Regions from separate parts of the Mycolicibacterium confluentis genome, predicted to be linked through region 1. Evidence: predicted binding sites of a transcription regulator. Region 1 holds the regulator's gene; the other holds the start of a gene.

Evidence for each region. The regulator HspR, encoded in region 1, represses chaperone genes until heat shock. The targets are predictions, from matches to a motif close to ANNTGAGTNNNNNNNACTCANNT.
Region 2: a site for HspR is predicted at 3,586-3,608, ahead of lon (endopeptidase La). Genes of this name have one in related genera too.

Annotation. Positions count from the first base shown of each region.
Region 1 covers NZ_AP022612.1:4,406,366-4,415,411, reverse strand. Annotated here, with positions in the region: gene G6N34_RS20930 (CbtA family protein) at 1-38, shown strand, start outside; gene dnaK (molecular chaperone DnaK) at 267-2,117, shown strand; gene grpE (nucleotide exchange factor GrpE) at 2,114-2,731, shown strand; gene dnaJ (molecular chaperone DnaJ) at 2,770-3,948, shown strand; gene G6N34_RS20910 (heat shock protein transcriptional repressor HspR) at 3,955-4,341, shown strand; gene G6N34_RS20905 (aldose 1-epimerase) at 4,338-5,228, opposite strand; gene G6N34_RS20900 (FAD-binding oxidoreductase) at 5,234-6,397, opposite strand; gene G6N34_RS20895 (hypothetical protein) at 6,498-6,728, opposite strand; gene G6N34_RS28325 (hypothetical protein) at 6,721-6,846, shown strand; gene G6N34_RS20890 (GAP family protein) at 6,834-7,502, opposite strand; gene G6N34_RS20885 (hypothetical protein) at 7,512-7,838, opposite strand; gene G6N34_RS20880 (CYTH domain-containing protein) at 7,905-8,522, opposite strand; gene clpB (ATP-dependent chaperone ClpB) at 8,709-9,046, shown strand, end outside.
Region 2 covers NZ_AP022612.1:2,289,146-2,298,191, reverse strand. Annotated here, with positions in the region: gene G6N34_RS10580 (adenylate/guanylate cyclase domain-containing protein) at 1-2,067, shown strand, start outside; gene G6N34_RS10575 (mechanosensitive ion channel domain-containing protein) at 2,067-3,464, shown strand; gene lon (endopeptidase La) at 3,620-5,956, shown strand; gene G6N34_RS10565 (LLM class flavin-dependent oxidoreductase) at 6,108-7,148, shown strand; gene G6N34_RS10560 (DUF72 domain-containing protein) at 7,251-8,015, shown strand; gene G6N34_RS10555 (nitroreductase/quinone reductase family protein) at 8,143-8,529, shown strand; gene G6N34_RS10550 (HhH-GDP family DNA glycosylase) at 8,622-9,046, shown strand, end outside.

The sequences.
Region 1 (9,046 bases):
CGCAGGTGCGCAGTCCGGCCCACTCGACACCGGGGTAGCGCTGGCGCGCGGGACGGTCTCAGGCCCGATACGGCGGTTTCGCCGTTTCGGGCCTGTTTCATGTTCTCCAGTCCGCGCCGGGAACAAACTCGGCAATCGGCCTGTTAGACCAATCGACAACTTGAGTGAGTCAGACTCAACTTTGGCTTGACAGCCGGCCCCGTGAGGGAGCAGTCTTGAGCGAGGTTCACTCAGATCCTATTGAAGCTATACAGGAGGCAGTAACTATGGCTCGTGCGGTCGGAATCGACCTCGGGACCACCAACTCCGTCGTCTCAGTGCTCGAAGGTGGCGATCCGGTCGTCGTCGCCAACTCAGAGGGTTCCCGGACCACCCCGTCGGTCGTCGCGTTCGCGCGCAACGGCGAGGTGCTGGTCGGTCAGCCCGCCAAGAACCAGGCCGTCACCAACGTCGACCGAACCATCCGGTCGGTCAAGCGGCATGTGGGCACTGACTGGTCCATCAACATCGACGACAAGAACTACACCGCTCAGGAGATCAGCGCGCGCGTGCTGATGAAGCTCAAGCGCGACGCCGAGGCGTACCTCGGTGAGGACATCACCGACGCGGTCATCACCGTTCCCGCGTACTTCAACGACGCCCAGCGTCAGGCGACCAAGGAAGCCGGTCAGATCGCCGGCCTCAACGTCCTGCGCATCGTCAACGAGCCCACCGCGGCCGCCCTGGCCTACGGCCTGGACAAGGGCAGCAAGGAACAGACCATCCTGGTCTTCGACCTCGGTGGCGGCACGTTCGACGTCTCGCTGCTCGAGATCGGCGACGGTGTCGTCGAGGTCCGCGCCACCTCGGGTGACAACCACCTCGGCGGTGACGATTGGGACGACCGCATCGTCGAATGGCTCGTCGACAAGTTCAAGAGCACCAGCGGCATCGACCTGACCAAGGACAAGATGGCGATGCAGCGCCTGCGCGAGGCTGCTGAGAAGGCCAAGATCGAGCTGTCCAGCTCGCAGAGCACCTCGATCAACCTGCCCTACATCACGGTCGACGCGGACAAGAACCCGTTGTTCCTCGACGAGCAGCTGACCCGCTCGGAGTTCCAGAAGATCACGCAGGATCTGCTGGACCGTACGCGCAAGCCGTTCCAGCAGGTGATCAAGGACGCCGGCATCGCCGTCGGCGACATCGACCACGTCGTGCTGGTGGGTGGTTCCACCCGTATGCCCGCGGTCACCGATCTGGTCAAGGAGCTCACCGGGGGCCGCGAGCCCAACAAGGGCGTCAACCCCGACGAGGTTGTCGCCGTGGGTGCCGCGCTGCAGGCCGGCGTGCTCAAGGGTGAGGTGAAAGACGTTCTGCTGCTTGACGTCACGCCGCTGTCGCTGGGCATCGAGACCAAGGGTGGCGTGATGACCAAGCTCATCGAGCGCAACACCACGATCCCGACGAAGCGGTCGGAGACCTTCACCACGGCCGACGACAACCAGCCGTCGGTGCAGATCCAGGTCTATCAGGGTGAGCGCGAGATCGCGGCGCACAACAAGCTGCTCGGCAGCTTCGAGCTGACCGGCATCCCGCCGGCTCCGCGCGGCGTCCCGCAGATCGAGGTCACCTTCGACATCGACGCCAACGGCATCGTGCACGTCACGGCCAAGGACAAGGGCACCGGCAAGGAGAACACGATCAAGATCCAGGAGGGCTCCGGCCTGTCCAAGGAGGAGATCGACCGGATGATCAAGGACGCCGAGGCGCACGCCGAGGAGGACCGCAAGCGTCGCGAAGAGGCTGACGTCCGCAACCAGGCCGAGTCGCTGGTCTACCAGACGGAGAAGTTCGTCTCCGAGCAGCGTGAGGCCGAGGGCGGCTCCAAGGTTCCCGAGGAGACCCTGACCAAGGTCGACGCCGCGATCGCCGAGGCCAAGTCGGCCCTCGAAGGCACCGACATCTCGGCTATCAAGGCCGCGATGGAGAAGCTGGGCGTCGAATCCCAGGCTCTGGGCCAGGCCATCTACGAGGCCACTCAGGCTGAGCAGGGCGGCGCAGGCGGTGCGGGCGCACCGGCCGACGACAATGTCGTCGACGCCGAGGTTGTCGAGGATGACCAGGAGAAGAAGTGAGCGAACGGGATTCGTCGGAGCCGGTGACCGTAACCGATAAGCGGCGCCTCGATCCCGAGACCGGTGAAGTTCGTGACGCCGCCTCCGCCCCGGCCCCCAGTGGGCCGGAGGCGGAGGCGGGCGCTCCGTCCGACACCGGCGAGGTCGCCGATCTCAAGAGCACACTGCAGCGCGTCAAGGCGGAGTACGACAACTACCGCAAGCGCTCATTGCGCCAGGAGCAGGCCGCCGGTGACCGGGCCAAGGCGAGTGTCGTCAGCCAGCTGCTGCCGATCCTCGACGACCTTGACCGGGCCCGAAGCCACGGAGACCTCGAGACCGGGCCGCTCAAGGCGGTGGCCGACAAGCTGACCGCGACTCTGGAAGGGTTGGGGCTGTCCGCTTTCGGCGCCGAGGGCGACGAGTTCGACCCCGCGTTGCACGAGGCTGTGCAGCACGAGGGCGACGGCGCGAACCCGGTGATCGGGACCGTCATGCGCCAGGGCTACCGGCTTGGCGAACAGGTCCTGCGGCACGCGATGGTCGGCGTGGTCGATTCGGTGGGGGAAGCCGAACCCGCCGACACGGCCGACAACGCCCCCGTTGCGGACCAGCAGGCCCCAGAATCGGAATGAGAAGAACACGTTGAACACAGGTGAGGAGGTGACGTGCGGTGGCCCAACGCGAATGGGTTGAGAAGGACTTCTATAAGGAACTGGGCGTCACCTCCGACGCCAGCAAGGATGAGATCAAGCGCGCTGCGCGCAAGATCCTCGCCGACAATCACCCCGACCGGAACCCGGGCAACACCGAGGCCGAGGAGAAGTACAAGGCCGCGTCCGAGGCCAAGGAGGTTCTGACCGACGACGCCAAGCGCAAGGAGTACGACGAGACCCGTCGACTCTTCGCCGGAGGCGGATTCGGCAGGCGCGGCGGCGGCTTCCCCGGCGGTGGCGGCGGTTTCGGCGGTGACGGTGTCGAGTTCAATCTCGGCGACCTGTTCGACGCCGCGGGACAGACCGGTGGCACCAACATCGGTGACCTGTTCGGTGGACTGTTCGGCCGGGGCGCACAACCCCGCCCGAGTCGTCCGCGCCGCGGCAACGACCTGGAGACCGAGACCGAACTCGACTTCCTCGAGGCCACCAAGGGCGTGGCGATGCCGTTGCGGCTCACCAGTCCTGCGCCCTGCACCAACTGCCACGGCAGCGGTGCGCGGCCGGGCACCAGCCCGAAGGTCTGCGCGAACTGCAACGGTGCCGGCGTGGTCAACCGCAACCAGGGGGCGTTCGGGTTCTCCGAGCCCTGCACGGAATGCCGTGGCAGCGGGTCGATCATCGAGCACCCCTGCGACGAGTGCCACGGCACCGGAGTCACCACGCGGACGCGGACCATCAACGTCCGCATCCCTCCCGGTGTCGAGGACGGCCAGCGGATTCGGTTGGCGGGGCAGGGTGAAGCCGGACTGCGCGGTGCGCCGTCGGGCGACCTGTACGTCACGGTCCATGTCCGGCCCGACAAGGTGTTCGGCCGCGACGGTGACGACCTGACTGTCGCCGTCCCCGTGAGCTTCTCCGAGTTGGCGTTGGGCACAACCCTTTCCGTGCCGACGCTGGAGGGCAAGGTGGGCGTGCGAGTGCCAAAGGGCACCGCCGACGGTCGAATCCTCCGAGTCCGCGGACGGGGTGTGCCCAAACGCAGTGGCGGCCATGGTGACCTGCTGGTCACGGTCAAGGTCGCGGTGCCGCCGCATCTCGAAGGTGAAGCGCTCGAAGCGCTCGAGGCCTATGCTGCCGCCGAACGGGCCAGCGGGTTCGATCCGCGTGCGGGCTGGGCGGGGAATCGGATGTGATGTGCAATGAGCAAGTCAGAGCGAGATGAGGCGCGGACGTTCCTGATCTCGGTTGCGGCCGAGTTGGCTGGTATGCATGCGCAGACGCTGCGCACCTACGACCGGCTGGGGCTGGTCTCACCGAGTCGCAGTTCCGGTGGCGGACGCCGCTATTCGGAGCGTGACGTCGACCTGCTGCGTGAGGTGCAGCGCCTGTCCCAGGACGAAGGCGTGAACCTGGCGGGCATCAAGCGCATCATCGAACTCACCAACCACGTCGAGGCGCTCAAGTCTCGGATGTCCGAGATGGCCGCGGAGATCGACACCTTGCGGGCCAACCAGCGCCGCGAGGCCTCCAAGTCCACGCCGTCGACGGCCGTGGTGGTGTGGCAACCTCGGCAGTCCCGCCGCTAAACCCCTATCGAGAACTGCGCGACCGCGGGTGTCCCCGGTCGCGCAGTGTCGTATCCACCCCCGGTCAGCGCGTCGGTGGGCGCTGCCATGGGTTCGAAGCAGATGACGTCCTCGCTGGCCGGGGCGAAGATCTGGGCGGCCGGGTAACCGCGGTCGAATCGCACCGTGATCCGTCGTCCGCCACCGGAGACCGCGAACACCGCACCCTCGGCGACCTCGTCGTAGCCGTCGTCGAAAGTCCTGTCGGCCAGGGGTTCTGACGCCGCGGGCTGGAGTCGGGTGGCGCCTGTCGGCAGGCCTCGGTCGTCGACCTCGAGGTGGCGAAGCGGTGGCGTCTCGACGGTCCACTCGGCGCGCGGCACACCGGGCAGTCGCAGATAGGGATGGAAGCCGAAGCACAGTGGCACAGGTCGGTCGGCAGTGGCGGTCACGACGGTTCGAATGCTCAGAGTGCGCTCGCGCAGAGTCGCCGTGATCTCAAGGGTGTGCGGAAACGGGAAGCTGGCCAACAGTTCCGGCGTTGCCGCGAAATCGTATTCGGCCACCAACCGATCCGCGGTCTCGGCGCGCACCCGCCAGTCCGGGCGGGCGGCCAGCAGGCCGTGGATGGGCAGTCCGTGCTCGTCGGTGCGGACGCCCGCAGCGCCCTCGGCGATCTCGACGGTGTCGTGGCCCACCCGGTAGGTGCGCGCGCTGAGTCGGTTGGCCCACGGATGCAGCAACGGCAGGCCCATGGTCTTGCCTGCCGACAGGTAGGCGTCGAGTCCGCGGCGCTGTCCAAGCAGTTCGACTCCGTCGTCGGCCAGCGAGATGCCGATCATGCCTGCGCCGGGCACGAACTGGGCCGTCACCGGCGCGGTCTGGTCCTGCAGGGTGACGACGTGCATGCGGGTCAGCCCGTCGTCGGATCGTGCTGGATGCGTTCCGGCGGAGCGCCTTTGGCGACGAGCGCGGCCGTGGTGGCGGTAATCATCCCCGGGCTGCCACTGATCAGGATCTGCCGATCGCCCCACCCGCCGTAGCGCGTCACCACGTCGGGGAGCAGACCGGTCTGCCGAACATGCAGCCCGCGCGGCGGCTGCGGGTCGGGGTAGTCGGCCGCCCAGGGGGGATCGGTGGAGTACTCGGCGACCGGCGTCACCGACAGCCACGGGTTGTTGGCGGCGATCTCCCACAGGGTCCGCAGGTCATACAGTTCGCATGGGTAGCGCGCGCCGAAGAACAGGTGCACGCGCGGATTGTCGCCGTACCGCGACAGATCCATGAGGATCGCCCGCAGCGGCGCCAGGCCGGTGCTGCCCGCCACCATCAGGATGTCGCCGTCGTCGCGATTGACCTGCATGGCGCCATGTGGGCTCGAGAGCCGCCAGACGTCACCCGGCCGAGTCTCGGCGACGACCGCATTGCTGACCATGCCCCCGGACACCGCGCGCACGTGGAACTCGATGCGCCCGTCGGGTTGGGCGGGTATCGACGGGGACAGGTATCGCCACCGCCGCGGGCACTGGGGCACCTCGACCTGAACGTACTGCCCGGGGTGATAGTCGAGGGGCGAGTCGAGTTGAAGGCGGACGACGGCCAGGTCCCGGGACACCCGGTGGTGTTCGAGCACCGTGCCCTCCCACCAGCCCCGCCCCGGCTCGGCCTGGGCCGCCCCGCTCATCACCCCGGCGATGAAGTTGATCGCCTGCCGGGCCGCGTCGTCGACCTCATCGGTCCACTGCTCTTCGAGGTCGCTGTTCAGCGTGGCGTACAGCGCATGCGCCATGGTCTCGTAATGCTCTTGCGTGACACCGTATCTGCGGTGATCGCGGCCGAGTTGGGCCAGGAACGCGACGGGCTCCTCGGCACGCTGGGCGATGAATTCGCCCAGCACCCAGTCCAACACCTGCCGGAACACCTTGCGCTGGTCTGTCATGTCGGGCGGGAACAGGTCACGCACCGGGGGGTCGATCGCGAACCAGCAGGTGTAGAACCGCCCGATCAACTCCTCGGCGTCCGGCCTGATGACAGCGTCGCGCAGGACGGCGAGTGCATCACGGTCTTCCAGGCCCACGATGCCCGATCTTAGGCGCTGCTGCGCCGTTGTCTCAGCGCAGCCACGGCGATGAGCCAGGAACAGCCCACCCGCAGGTACCTCAGCAGGGCTGTGATGGTCACCGACGCCACTGCGGAGACGCGAACAGCGTTCCGATCTGGAGCCAGGTCTGGTTGCGGAACGCCAGCACCAACACGATGCCGGGCAGCAGGCCGGCCAGGGCCAGTGGCAGTGCGGCGGCGGGCGGGGGTCCGGCGACGCCGATCGGCACGCCGTTGGGTTTCGACGGGGCAGCGGGCAGCGCGAACGCGATGAAGATCAGTGACAGCAGGAGCGTCAGGTTGACCACGATGCCGACGGCCTTGGCGGCCGCGGGCGGTTCATGGCGGATGATCGCCCCCAGCGTGCAGCGCTATCCCACCGCAGACATCGACGAACTCAGTCTGCCTGAGGGTTACAGGCCGTGAATCCCCTTGTACAGCACCAGAAGTCCGATCACGATCAGGATTGCGGCCACCAGTGCTGAATTGTGCTTCTCCATCCAGGCCTTGAGGCGCTCGAGCGTCGGGTCCAGGCGCTCACCCGAGAATGTGTAGGCGAGGATCGGCAGGGCCACCGTCGAGGCGGAGACCGCGACGAAGATGATCGCCGCCGCCGGGACAGCGCTGCCGAGGCCGGCGGTCCCGATGGCGAAACCCGCGGCGGCGCAGATGAAGAGCACCTTCGGGTTGGCGACGGACAACAGCGCGCCCAACACCAGCGCTTTGCCGGGGCGCGCGCTCGTGAGATGCGCGGTGCCCGGCATCTGATGCGGTTTGCTGTGCCGGGTGAACCATCGGTACAGGCCGAACACGATCAGCGCCGCGCCGATCACCACACGCGCCACCGACGCCCACGCCGGGGGCTTGTCGTGCATGCCGCCCAGCAGTCCGGAGATTCCGATGAACAGCGCGGTCAGCGTCGCCAGTCCCACGACCCAGCCGGCCAGGAAAGCCAAGCCGGTGGGGCGCGGTCGCGGACTGTGCAGTACGAGCACCGCGGGAATGATCGACAGCGGGGACAGCGCGATGACCGCTGCGAGCGGGATCAGTTCCGTCAGTCCCGAGCCAAGGCTGTTTGACACGGGGTGAACCTATCTCGGCTGTACCGAACTGCCGCGACCCGCGTCGGCGCGCCGCAGCGTCCATGCGGGCACCCAGTGCGTGACCGCCCGCCGCGCGCTTCCGTAGTCGATCTCGTAGGTCACCAGTCCCCACCAGTCGCCCTGCTCACACAGGCCCCAGCAGCTGAGCCTGCCCTCGACCACCTTGTGCATCTGCAGACCGTGCGGGTGATAGCGGCCGGTTCGGTGCGGTTCGCGGGGAAACAGCACCGTGAGGTCGACGAGCACCGGCAGCGGGGGACGCACCACGCGAAACGGGTCGCGCAGTGGCTGCCCGTGATACGGCGACGCACCCATTCTTCGATCATATGTTCGAATCGACCCGCCACCAATTGCCGGATCCGTCGCGGTCGGGAGCCCCGCTCAGGTGCCTTCGAACTGATTCTGTCCCAGGCTGTTCACGAACCGCGGGCCGACGAGGTCCAGCTCGTCGCGGTAGCCCTGCGCCCACGTGCTGAATGGATGGTGGGCCAGATGCTCGTTGCGGAAGCGGTCGTCCTCGGAGACCTCGGTGGTGCAGAACGAGGGGATCGCGAGGTCGACGACGGGGGAGTTGCGCTCCACCTCGGCGAGCATCAGGGGAGCGTTGCCCGCCAGGAACCGGTCGATGATCCAGCCGTCCTCGCCCAGCCAGATCGAGGTCCGGATCTTGAGGACGACGTGCTCGGCCCGCGACACGATCTGGCCGGCGACCAGCGGATCGAGGTCACGCTCGGCCTCATAACGGGTGCCGCCCGCAGCGGGTCCCTTGGCGGTCATGGTCCCGATCGCCTCGTCGCCCAGGGCTGTGACCAGTTCGGCGGGGCTGGCGTCCAGTTCCACCGGCGCCGGTCCCTGCAGGCGGACCCGCACCGCGTAGCCGTCGGCCGCGAACAGGTACGCCTGCGCGATCAGGGAGGGGCTGGGGTCGGACGCTGCCACGGCCGGAAAGTCCTGGACGAAGAACTTCCGCTCGAACTCGAAGTCGCCGGAGTCGGACATGACCCGACGTTATCCCGGCCGCACTGGTCGCGCTGGTGACGGCGCGCCGGAACGGGTGCCGTAGAACTGCTGGCGAAGAAGTTAAAGTTGAGCGGAACAGACTCAACCCTTGACGGCGTTGACAAAGGGGACAAGCATTTAACGGAGCCGCATACCGGCTCCTCGCATGAAAGAAATGGAGGTGTCGTGGACTCGTTCAACCCCACCACGAAGACCCAGGCGGCGTTGACGTCTGCGTTGCAGGCGGCCACGGTCGCCGGTAACCCGCAGATCGCCCCGGCCCACCTGTTGATGGCACTGCTGACTCAGAATGACGGCATCGCCGCTCCACTGCTGGAGGCGGTTGGAGTCGAGCCCGCGACCATCCGCACCGAGGCGCAGCGCCTGCTCGACAGGCTCCCCAGCGCCACCGGCGCCAACTCCACACCGCAGTTGGCACCCGACTCGATCTCGGCGATCACGGCCGCGACGCATCTGGCCACCGAGATGGACGACGAGTACGTCTCGACCGAGCACCTGCTGGT
Region 2 (9,046 bases), 2.1 Mb from region 1:
CTGCTCACCAGCGTGCTGTCGGCCGCGATCGTCGGAGCCATCGGCTATCAGTCCGGACGCAGTTCGCTACGAGATGCCGCCTTCGAGCGCCTGACCGAGTTGCGCGAGGCCTACAACCGACAACTGGCCACCCAGTTCGATGACCTCGAGGACTCACTGGTCATCTACACCCGGGGTTCCACCGCGATCAACGCAATGCGCGAATTCAGCCGCGGATTCGCGGAACTGCGGGATACGACGATCACACCCGCGCAGCAGCAGTCCCTCGTCGACTATTACGAGGACCAGTTCAAGCCGAAGGTCGATTCGACCTCGGACCTGGAGATCGACATCGCCGGACTGCTGCCGCAGTCCAACGCGCAGAAGTACCTTCAGGCCCACTACACCGCGCCCTACGACACCGTGAGTTATGCGCTCGATCTCGACGATGCGCGCGACGGCAGCATGTGGAGCACCGCGAATGCGCGCTACACCGACTTCTTCCGAGAGGTCGTGTCGCGGTTCGAGTTCGAGGACGCGCTGTTGATCGACACCAATGGCACGGTCGTCTACACGGCGTACAAGGGTGTGGACCTGGGCACCAACATCCACCACGGGCCGTATCGGAACCACGAACTGGAGGACGCGTTCGAGCGGGCCGTGGCCACCAACACCGTCGACTATGTCGAGGTCACCGACTTCTCGGAATACCTGCCCTCGTACAACGAGCCCACCGCCTGGCTGCTCTCCCCGATCGGTGAACCCGGACGAATCGAAGGGGTGCTGGCACTGCAGTATCCGATCACCAAGATCAATCGGCTGATGACGGCCGACCGGCACTGGGAGAACGTCGGCATGGGCAGCACCGGCGAAGCGTTGCTCGCCGGACCCGACGGCCTGATGCGCTCGGATTCGCGCGTCTTCCTGGAGGATCCGGAGCGCTACCGGCAGGAGGTGGTTGCCGCCGGCACGCCCCGCGAGGTCGCCGACCGGGCCATCAGATCTGGTGGCACGACTCTGGTCCAGCCCATCCACAGCGAGGGGGTCACCCGTGCGCAGCGCGGCGAGGTGGGCACCGTCGTCACCGAGGACTACCTGGGCAACAAGACGCTGCAGGCCTATGCCCCGGTGGACATCCGGGGTCTGAACTGGTCGCTGATCGCCAAGGTCGACACCGCCGAGGCGTTCGCGCCGGTGGCCGACTTCACGCGACGACTCGTGCTGTCCACGGTGGCCATCATCTTCCTGGTGTGCCTGGCCTCGATGTTCCTGGCCCGGATGTTCGTTCGGCCCATCCGCCGCCTCGAAGCCGGGGCCCAACGGATCAGCGGCGGCGACTACAACACCACCCTCCCCGTGCTCTCCCGCGACGAGTTCGGCGATCTGACAGCCGCGTTCAACGATATGACGCGCAATCTGCGGGTCAAGGAAGACCTCATCAACGAACAGCGCAAGGAGAACAATCGCCTGCTGCTGTCCCTAATGCCCGAATCAGTTGCGCAGCGGTACCGCGAGGGCGAGGAGATGGTGCCGCAGGAGCACCGCGACGTCACAGTGGTGTTCGCCGACATCGTCGGCCTCGACGAACTCTCCACCACGCTGTCCTCCGACGACCTGCTCGGCGTGGTCAATCGACTGGTGCGTCAGTTCGACGCGGCCGCGGAGAGCATCGGTGTCGAGCGCGTGCGGACCATGCGCAGCGGTTACCTGGCCAGCTGCGGACTGAATGTCCCGCGATTGGACAGCACCCGCCGGACCGTCGACTTCGCCATCGAGATGGCCGAGATCATCGAACGGTTCAACGCCGAGACCGGGCACCATCTGGCGCTACGCGCCGGCATTGACACCGGTTCTGTCACATCAGGACTGGTGGGTCGAACCAACGTCATCTACGACTTGTGGGGCGCGGCAGTGAATCTGGCCTACCAGGCGCAGAGCGGCCCCGGCCAACCCGGCATCTACGTCACGTCGGCGGTCTACGAAATGACGCGCGAATTCAAGAGCTTCGTGTCTGCCGGTGAGGTCCCGAACGGCGGCCCCGACGGAGCTGACGGTGAGCCGCTCTGGCGGCTCACGGAGAAGAACTGATGAACTCCGTCCTCTCCGCGCCGTGGTTCCACTGGGCGCTGGTGGTGGCCATCGGGCTGCCGGTGCTCCTGGTGTTGCTCACCGAACTTCAGAACCTGTTGAATCGGCGCGGCAGCAACCTGGCGCGCCCACTCAGCCTGGTGCGCAACTACATCCTCCCGCTCGGGGCGCTGCTGATCCTGCTGATAAAAGCCAGCGAGGTCTCCACCGAGGCGACGCCCGTGCGGATCGTGGCGACGGTGTTCGGGTTCGTCATCCTGATCCTGCTGCTGTCCGGCCTGAACGCGACTCTGTTCCAAGGCGCGCCGGAAGGCAGTTGGCGCAAACGCATTCCGTCGATCTTCCTCGACGTCGGACGGGTCGTCCTGATCGCCTTGGGCCTGGCGATGATCTTCTCCTACGTCTGGGGCGCCAACGTCGGCGGGCTGTTCACCGCGCTGGGCGTGACCTCGATCGTTCTCGGCCTGGCGCTGCAGAACTCGGTGGGCCAGATCGTCTCCGGCCTGCTGATGCTCTTCGAGCAGCCGTTCCAGATGGGCGACTGGATCGACGCGCCGGCGGGGCGGGGCCGTGTCGTCGAGGTCAACTGGCGCGCAGTGCACATCGAGACCGGCGACGGGCTCACCATCACGCCGAACTCGGTGTTGGCCGGTGCGTCGTTCACGAACCTGAGTCGCCCGGCGGGCGCGCACCGCATCGTCGTCGAGACCGAGTTCAGTGGGGCAGACGCCCCCGATGTGGTGATCGACGTGCTCACCCGGGTGGCAACTGCACTTCCGCAACTTCGCACGGACGCCGTGCCGAGCGCAATCCCTCTGGGCGGCAACCGCTATCGGACCTCCATTCCGCTGCGCAGTCCCGCTGAGGACGGCGCCGCCAAGGCTACTTTCCTGCGGTGGCTGTGGTACGCCGCCCGACGCACCGAGCTGCACCTCGACGGCGCCGAGGACACCTTCTCCAGCGAGGACAGGCGATGGGACGCGCTGCAGATCGTGGGGCGGACGCTGCGTCTCCCCCCGGCGACGCAGCGGTCGCTGCTCGGGAACGTGCGACTGATCCGGTACGGCGCCGATGAGGTGGTGCAGGCACCCGGGACGGTCCCCGACTCGATGAGATTCGTCATCGCGGGCATGGTGCAACTGCGGGCCGTGGCGCCCGACGGGGCTCACGTACCCGTGCGCACGCTCGACATCGGCGATTTCATCGGCCAGACGACCCTGACCCGAGAACCGGTCGCGGCCCATGCGATCGCCCTCGACGAGGTCACCATGCTGGAGGTCGGCCGCGAGGAGCTCGAGGACCTGGTGTCTGGTCAGCCCTCACTGCTGCACGAGATCGGCCACGTGATCGACGAACGACGCCGGGATCTGGCCGAGGCGTTGAACACCACGAAGTGAGAGGCATCTGGGCACCGACCCCGCGGCGAGTTGTCGTGATTGGTCGCGTTCCGGCCCGGTGAGCGACCCCTGCGGGACGCCCCACGGGAACTCCCCTCGGGAACAAACCAGACTCCGCCAAGGTTGAGCGCATCAGAATCAACTTTGGAGGTTTGATGCCTGAAACCACTTCCACACCGATCGCCGTGCCCGTGCTGTTCATCGCAGACCCGATCGTGCTGCCCGGCATGGTGGTGCCGATCGCCCTGGACGACAGCGCCATGGTCGCGATCGAAGCCGCCCGGACCAGCGAATTCGGCAAGTTGCTGATCGCTCCCCGGCTCGACGACCGTTACCCCACCCACGGCGTCATCGCGTCGATCGTCGAGGTCGGCCGGATCGCCGGCGGCAGCGGCACCGCGGCCGTCGTCCGGGGTGAGCGCCGCGCCCACATCGGCGCCGGCACCACCGGGCCGGGTGCCGCGCTGTGGGTCGAAGTGACCGAGATCACCGAGACCGCCACCACAGCCGACACCAAAGCCCTGGCCGCCGAATACAAGAAGCTGCTGCTGGCGATGCTGCAGCGCCGCGAGGCCTGGCAGATCATCGACTACGTCAACCGGCTCAGTGACCCGTCGGCCCTGGCCGACACGGCCGGCTACGCGTCGTACCTGACTGATGAACAGAAGCGGCAACTGCTCGAGACCGTCGACGTCGACGAGCGCCTGCGCGTGCTGATCGGCTGGACCGGCGAGCACCTGGCCGAGGTTGAGGTCAACGACAAGATCGCCGAGGACGTCCGGGCCGGTATGGACAAACAGCAGAAGGAGTTTCTGCTGCGCCAGCAGTTGAACGCCATCCGCAAGGAACTCGGCGAGGGCGAACCCGAGGGATCCGATGACTACCGGGCCCGCATCGAGGCCGCCGACCTGCCCGATCAGGTGCGCGAGGCCGCACTGCGTGAGGTCGGCAAGCTCGAGCGCTCCAGCGAGCAGAGCCCCGAGGGCGGGTGGATCCGCACCTGGCTCGACACCGTCCTCGACCTGCCGTGGAACGTCACCACCGAGGACTCGACCGATCTCGAGGCGGCGCGCGCCATCCTGGACGCCGACCACCACGGACTCGACGACGTCAAGGACCGCATCGTCGAATACCTGGCCGTGCGGGCCCGTCGCGCTCAGCGCGGAATGGCCGTCGTCGGCGGGCGCGGTTCGGGTGCGGTGATGGTGCTGGCCGGGCCGCCCGGCGTCGGCAAGACGTCGCTGGGCGAGTCCGTCGCCCGCGCACTGGGTCGCAAGTTCGTCCGCGTCGCCCTCGGCGGCGTGCGCGACGAGGCCGAGATCCGCGGCCACCGGCGCACCTACGTCGGCGCGCTGCCGGGCCGCATCGTCCGAGCGATCGGCGAGGCCGGATCGATGAATCCCGTTGTGCTGCTGGACGAGATCGACAAGGTGGGTTCGGACTACCGCGGCGATCCCAGTGCGGCCCTGCTCGAGGTGCTCGACCCCGCGCAGAACCACACGTTCCGCGATCACTACCTGGATCTCGATCTCGACCTGTCGGATGTGGTGTTCCTGGCCACAGCCAACGTCATCGAGAACATCCCGTCGGCGCTGCTGGACCGGATGGAACTCGTGCAGATCGACGGCTACACCGAGGACGACAAGGTGGCCATCGCCCGCAACTACCTGCTGCCGAGGCAGGCCGAGCGGGCCGCGCTGACCACCGACGAGGTCACGGTGACCGATGCGGCGCTGCGCAAGATCGCCGCGGACTACACCCGTGAACCCGGTGTGCGGCAGTTCGAACGACTGCTGGCCAAGGCGCTGCGCAAGGTGACCACCAAGCTCGCGGCCGGAGGTGGGGCGATCACGATCGACGAACCCGACCTCGTCGACTACCTGGGCCGTCCCCGGTTCACGCCGGACTCCGACGAGCGCACGGCGGTGCCGGGCGTGGCCACAGGTCTGGCGGTCACGGGCCTGGGCGGTGACGTGCTCTACATCGAAGCCGGTTCGACTGACGGTGAACCGAGTCTGCAGTTGACCGGTCAGTTGGGCGATGTGATGAAGGAGTCGGCGCAGATCGCGCTGTCCTACGTGCGCTCGCACGCCCGCGAACTGGGCGTCGATCCGGCCGCGCTGGACCGCAAGATCCACGTGCACGTGCCCGCGGGTGCAGTCCCGAAGGACGGCCCGTCGGCCGGTGTGACGATGGTGACCGCGCTGGTGTCGATGGCGACCGGGAGGCAGGTCCGCGGCGACGTGGGCATGACCGGTGAGGTCACGCTCAACGGCCGGGTGCTGCCGATCGGCGGGGTCAAGCAGAAGCTGCTGGCCGCGCAGCGGGCCGGGCTGAAGACGGTGTTCATCCCGCAGCGCAATGAGCCCGACCTCGACGATGTGCCCGCCGAGGTGCTCGACGCGCTCGAGGTGCGGCCGATGACCGACGTCGCGGAGATCGTCGCGCTGGCGCTCGAACCCGCGGCCGAGGTGGCCCACCAGGCCGCCTAGGAGACACCTCCGCGAGCAGGCTGGGGAATTCCCCGAGCAGCTGGGGAATTCCCCGCGAGCGTGCGTGTTTGTACGGTCTGACACGGTGTGTCGCGTACAAGCCCGCACGCTCGTGGGGCCTCGGCGGCGCTGACGGAGGAAGGTGACGGACATGCCACGACGCGGAGGGCCGCTGCGCAAGCTGGGTTTCCTGACGATCGGCAGGTTCGACGCCGGCAACCCGCGGCCCGGCATCGAGGAGACCCTCGACGTCATCGAGCGCGCTGAGGCACTCGGCTACGACAGCGTGTGGCTGCGCTGCCGGCATCTTCAACCCGGTATCTCCTCCCCCGTCGCGATCATGGCCGCGGCCAGCCAGCGCACCCGCCGCATCGAACTGGGCACGGCCGTCATCCCACTGGGACTGGAGAACCCGCTGAGGTTGGCCGAGGACCTTGCCACCGTCGACATCCTGTCCGGCGGGCGGATAAATCCGGGTGTCTCGGTGGGCACGCCGATGCTCTACGAGCACTACAAGCACGCGCTGTATCCGAACACCCATGAGTTGGAAGACTTTTCGAAGGGTCGGGTGCTGCGCCTGTTGTCGGCGCTGCGCGGCGACCCGGTCAGCGACTTCGCGGGCACACTAGGCATCGAGCAGTTCACCAACCGAGTTCAGCCCCACTCTCCCGGGTTGGCCTCGCGTGTCTGGTACGGCGGCGGCTTGTCGTCGGCGGTCTGGGCGGGTGAACAGGGCATCAACTACCTGACCAGCTCCGTCGTCAGCACCGAGGGCACCGAGTCTCGGGACTTCGCCACCATCCAGGGCCAGCAGATCGATGCGTACCGCGCTCACCATCCCGACGTCGAGAACGCCCGTGTCTCACAGGGATTGGTGGTGATTCCGACCGACTCCGCCACCGATGACCAGATCAGGCGCTACCGCGAGTACGCGGCGAGCAGGTTCGAGCGCACAAAGACCCCGCAGCGGCCGCGCGGCATGCTTTTCGCCCCCGACTACGTCGGCCCCGCGGACGAACTCGCCGATCAGCTGTACGCCCACGCCGGGTTCCAACGCGCCGACGAGATCGCGTTCGCGTTGCCGTTCACCTTCGCGCCCGACGACTACGCACAGATCATCGGTGACCTCGCCGAGAAGTTAGGACCGCGCCTGGCGTGGGAACCCGCCAGCGATGGAAGTGCTGTTTCCTGATACCCCTACGCGCGACGATGAGCGCCCGCCCTTGTACGCAGATGACGGCGTGTCCCCGTACCAACACGGGCGGTCGCGGGAATGTGGAGGGGGCTCGCGGGCATGACGGGCGGGGTGCGGGTGGGCACGTCGGGGTGGTCCTACGACCACTGGAAGGACGTCCTGTACCCGCCCGGCACACCCGTCGGCAGAAGGCTCGAGCACTACGTGCACGAATTCGACACGGTCGAACTCAACGCCAGCTTCTACCGCTGGCCCAAGGACAGCACCTTCGCAGGGTGGCAGCAACGCCTCCCCCACGGTTTCACCATGAGCGTCAAGGCTCATCGCGGCCTGACGCACTTCCGTCGTCTACGTGACCCAGAGGCGTGGGTGGAAAGGTTCGAACGCTGCTGGAGTGCGCTCGGCGACCGGCGCGAAGCGCTGCTCGCGCAGTTGCATCCCGACCTGACCCGCGACGACCGACTTCTCGACGAGTTCCTGACCCTGGTGCCGGACTGGATTCCGGTCGCCGTCGAGTTCCGCCACCCGTCCTGGGACGACGACGCCGTGTACCGGATTCTGGAGCGGCACAACGCCAGTTACGTCGTGATGAGCGGTGCGCACCTGCCATGCGTGCTGCGAGCCACGAGTCGGCTGGTGTACGTGCGTATGCACGGACCCGATCGTCAGAACCTCTACGCCGGTTCGTACTCGCAGCAGGATCTTCAATGGTGGGCGCAGCGGATCGACGAGTGGCGCGGTCAGGGCCACGACGTACTGGTGTACTTCAACAACGACGGTGAGGGCAATGCCGTCCACAACGCCCGCAGCCTCAAGGCTCTGCTGGAGAACGTGGCACCCCGACGATCGAGAGTCACGGGGTGAGGTCTCGCTCGGTCCTCCGCCCGGCACCGCGCCGCTGACGGTCCCCTTTTGTACGTCAGACACGGCGTGTCCCCGGACAGACACGGGCGCTCGGCAGAAGGGGTGCCCACGACTTAGACTCGCGCGAATGGGGGCAAACACACTCAAACGCCGCGTCGTACACACCGTGCAGCGGCTCGCCGTGAACCCGATCGGGCGCAATCTGCCGGTCACGATGATTGAGACGACGGGCCGCAAGTCCGGCCAGGCACGGCGAACGGCGGTCGGCGGAAGGCTGATCGACAACCAGTTCTGGCTGGTGTCCGAGCACGGGGAGCACTCCGACTACGTCAAGAACATCAAGGCGAACCCCGCGGTGCGCGTGCGGCTTCACGGGACCTGGCGCACCGGAACCGCGCATCTGCTTCCCGACGACGACCCCGTCGCCCGGTTGGGTGGGCTGCCCACGCTCAACAGCGCGGTCGTGCGGTTGATGGGAAGCGATCTGCTCACCATCCGCATCGACCTCGACTGACGCACCCCGCGACGAGGATTTCGCCCGGCGACTATCCCCCGAATCTCTGTCAGACTGGTGTCAGCGCTCCCGACCGGGGGTAGCCGACCGACATGGACGCCACGAGACAAGTCCGGCGGCTGATAAGGCGCGCCGGCACCACGTACGCGGCCGAGGCGGGAATCCGCCTGGCCGATTCGCCCATGCCCCTGTTTCAGGTTCTGACATTCGCGATGCTCGCGGCCAAGCCGATCGGGTCCGAGACCGCGGTGGCGGCGGCCCGGGAAGTGTTCGCCGCGGGCGCCCGCACGCCACACAGTGCGCTCACCACTCCGCGCGCGAAGCTCATCTCAGCGTTCGGTCGGGCGGGGTATGCCCGCTACGACGAGAGTTCGGCCACCCGGATCGTCGCGATCTCGGAGAAACTGCGCGACGACTACGGCGGTGATCTGCGCCGCCTCGCCGCCGAATGTCACGGCGACGTCGGCGAGGCGCATCGGCGTCTGGAGCAGTTCACGGGCATCGGGCACACCGGGGC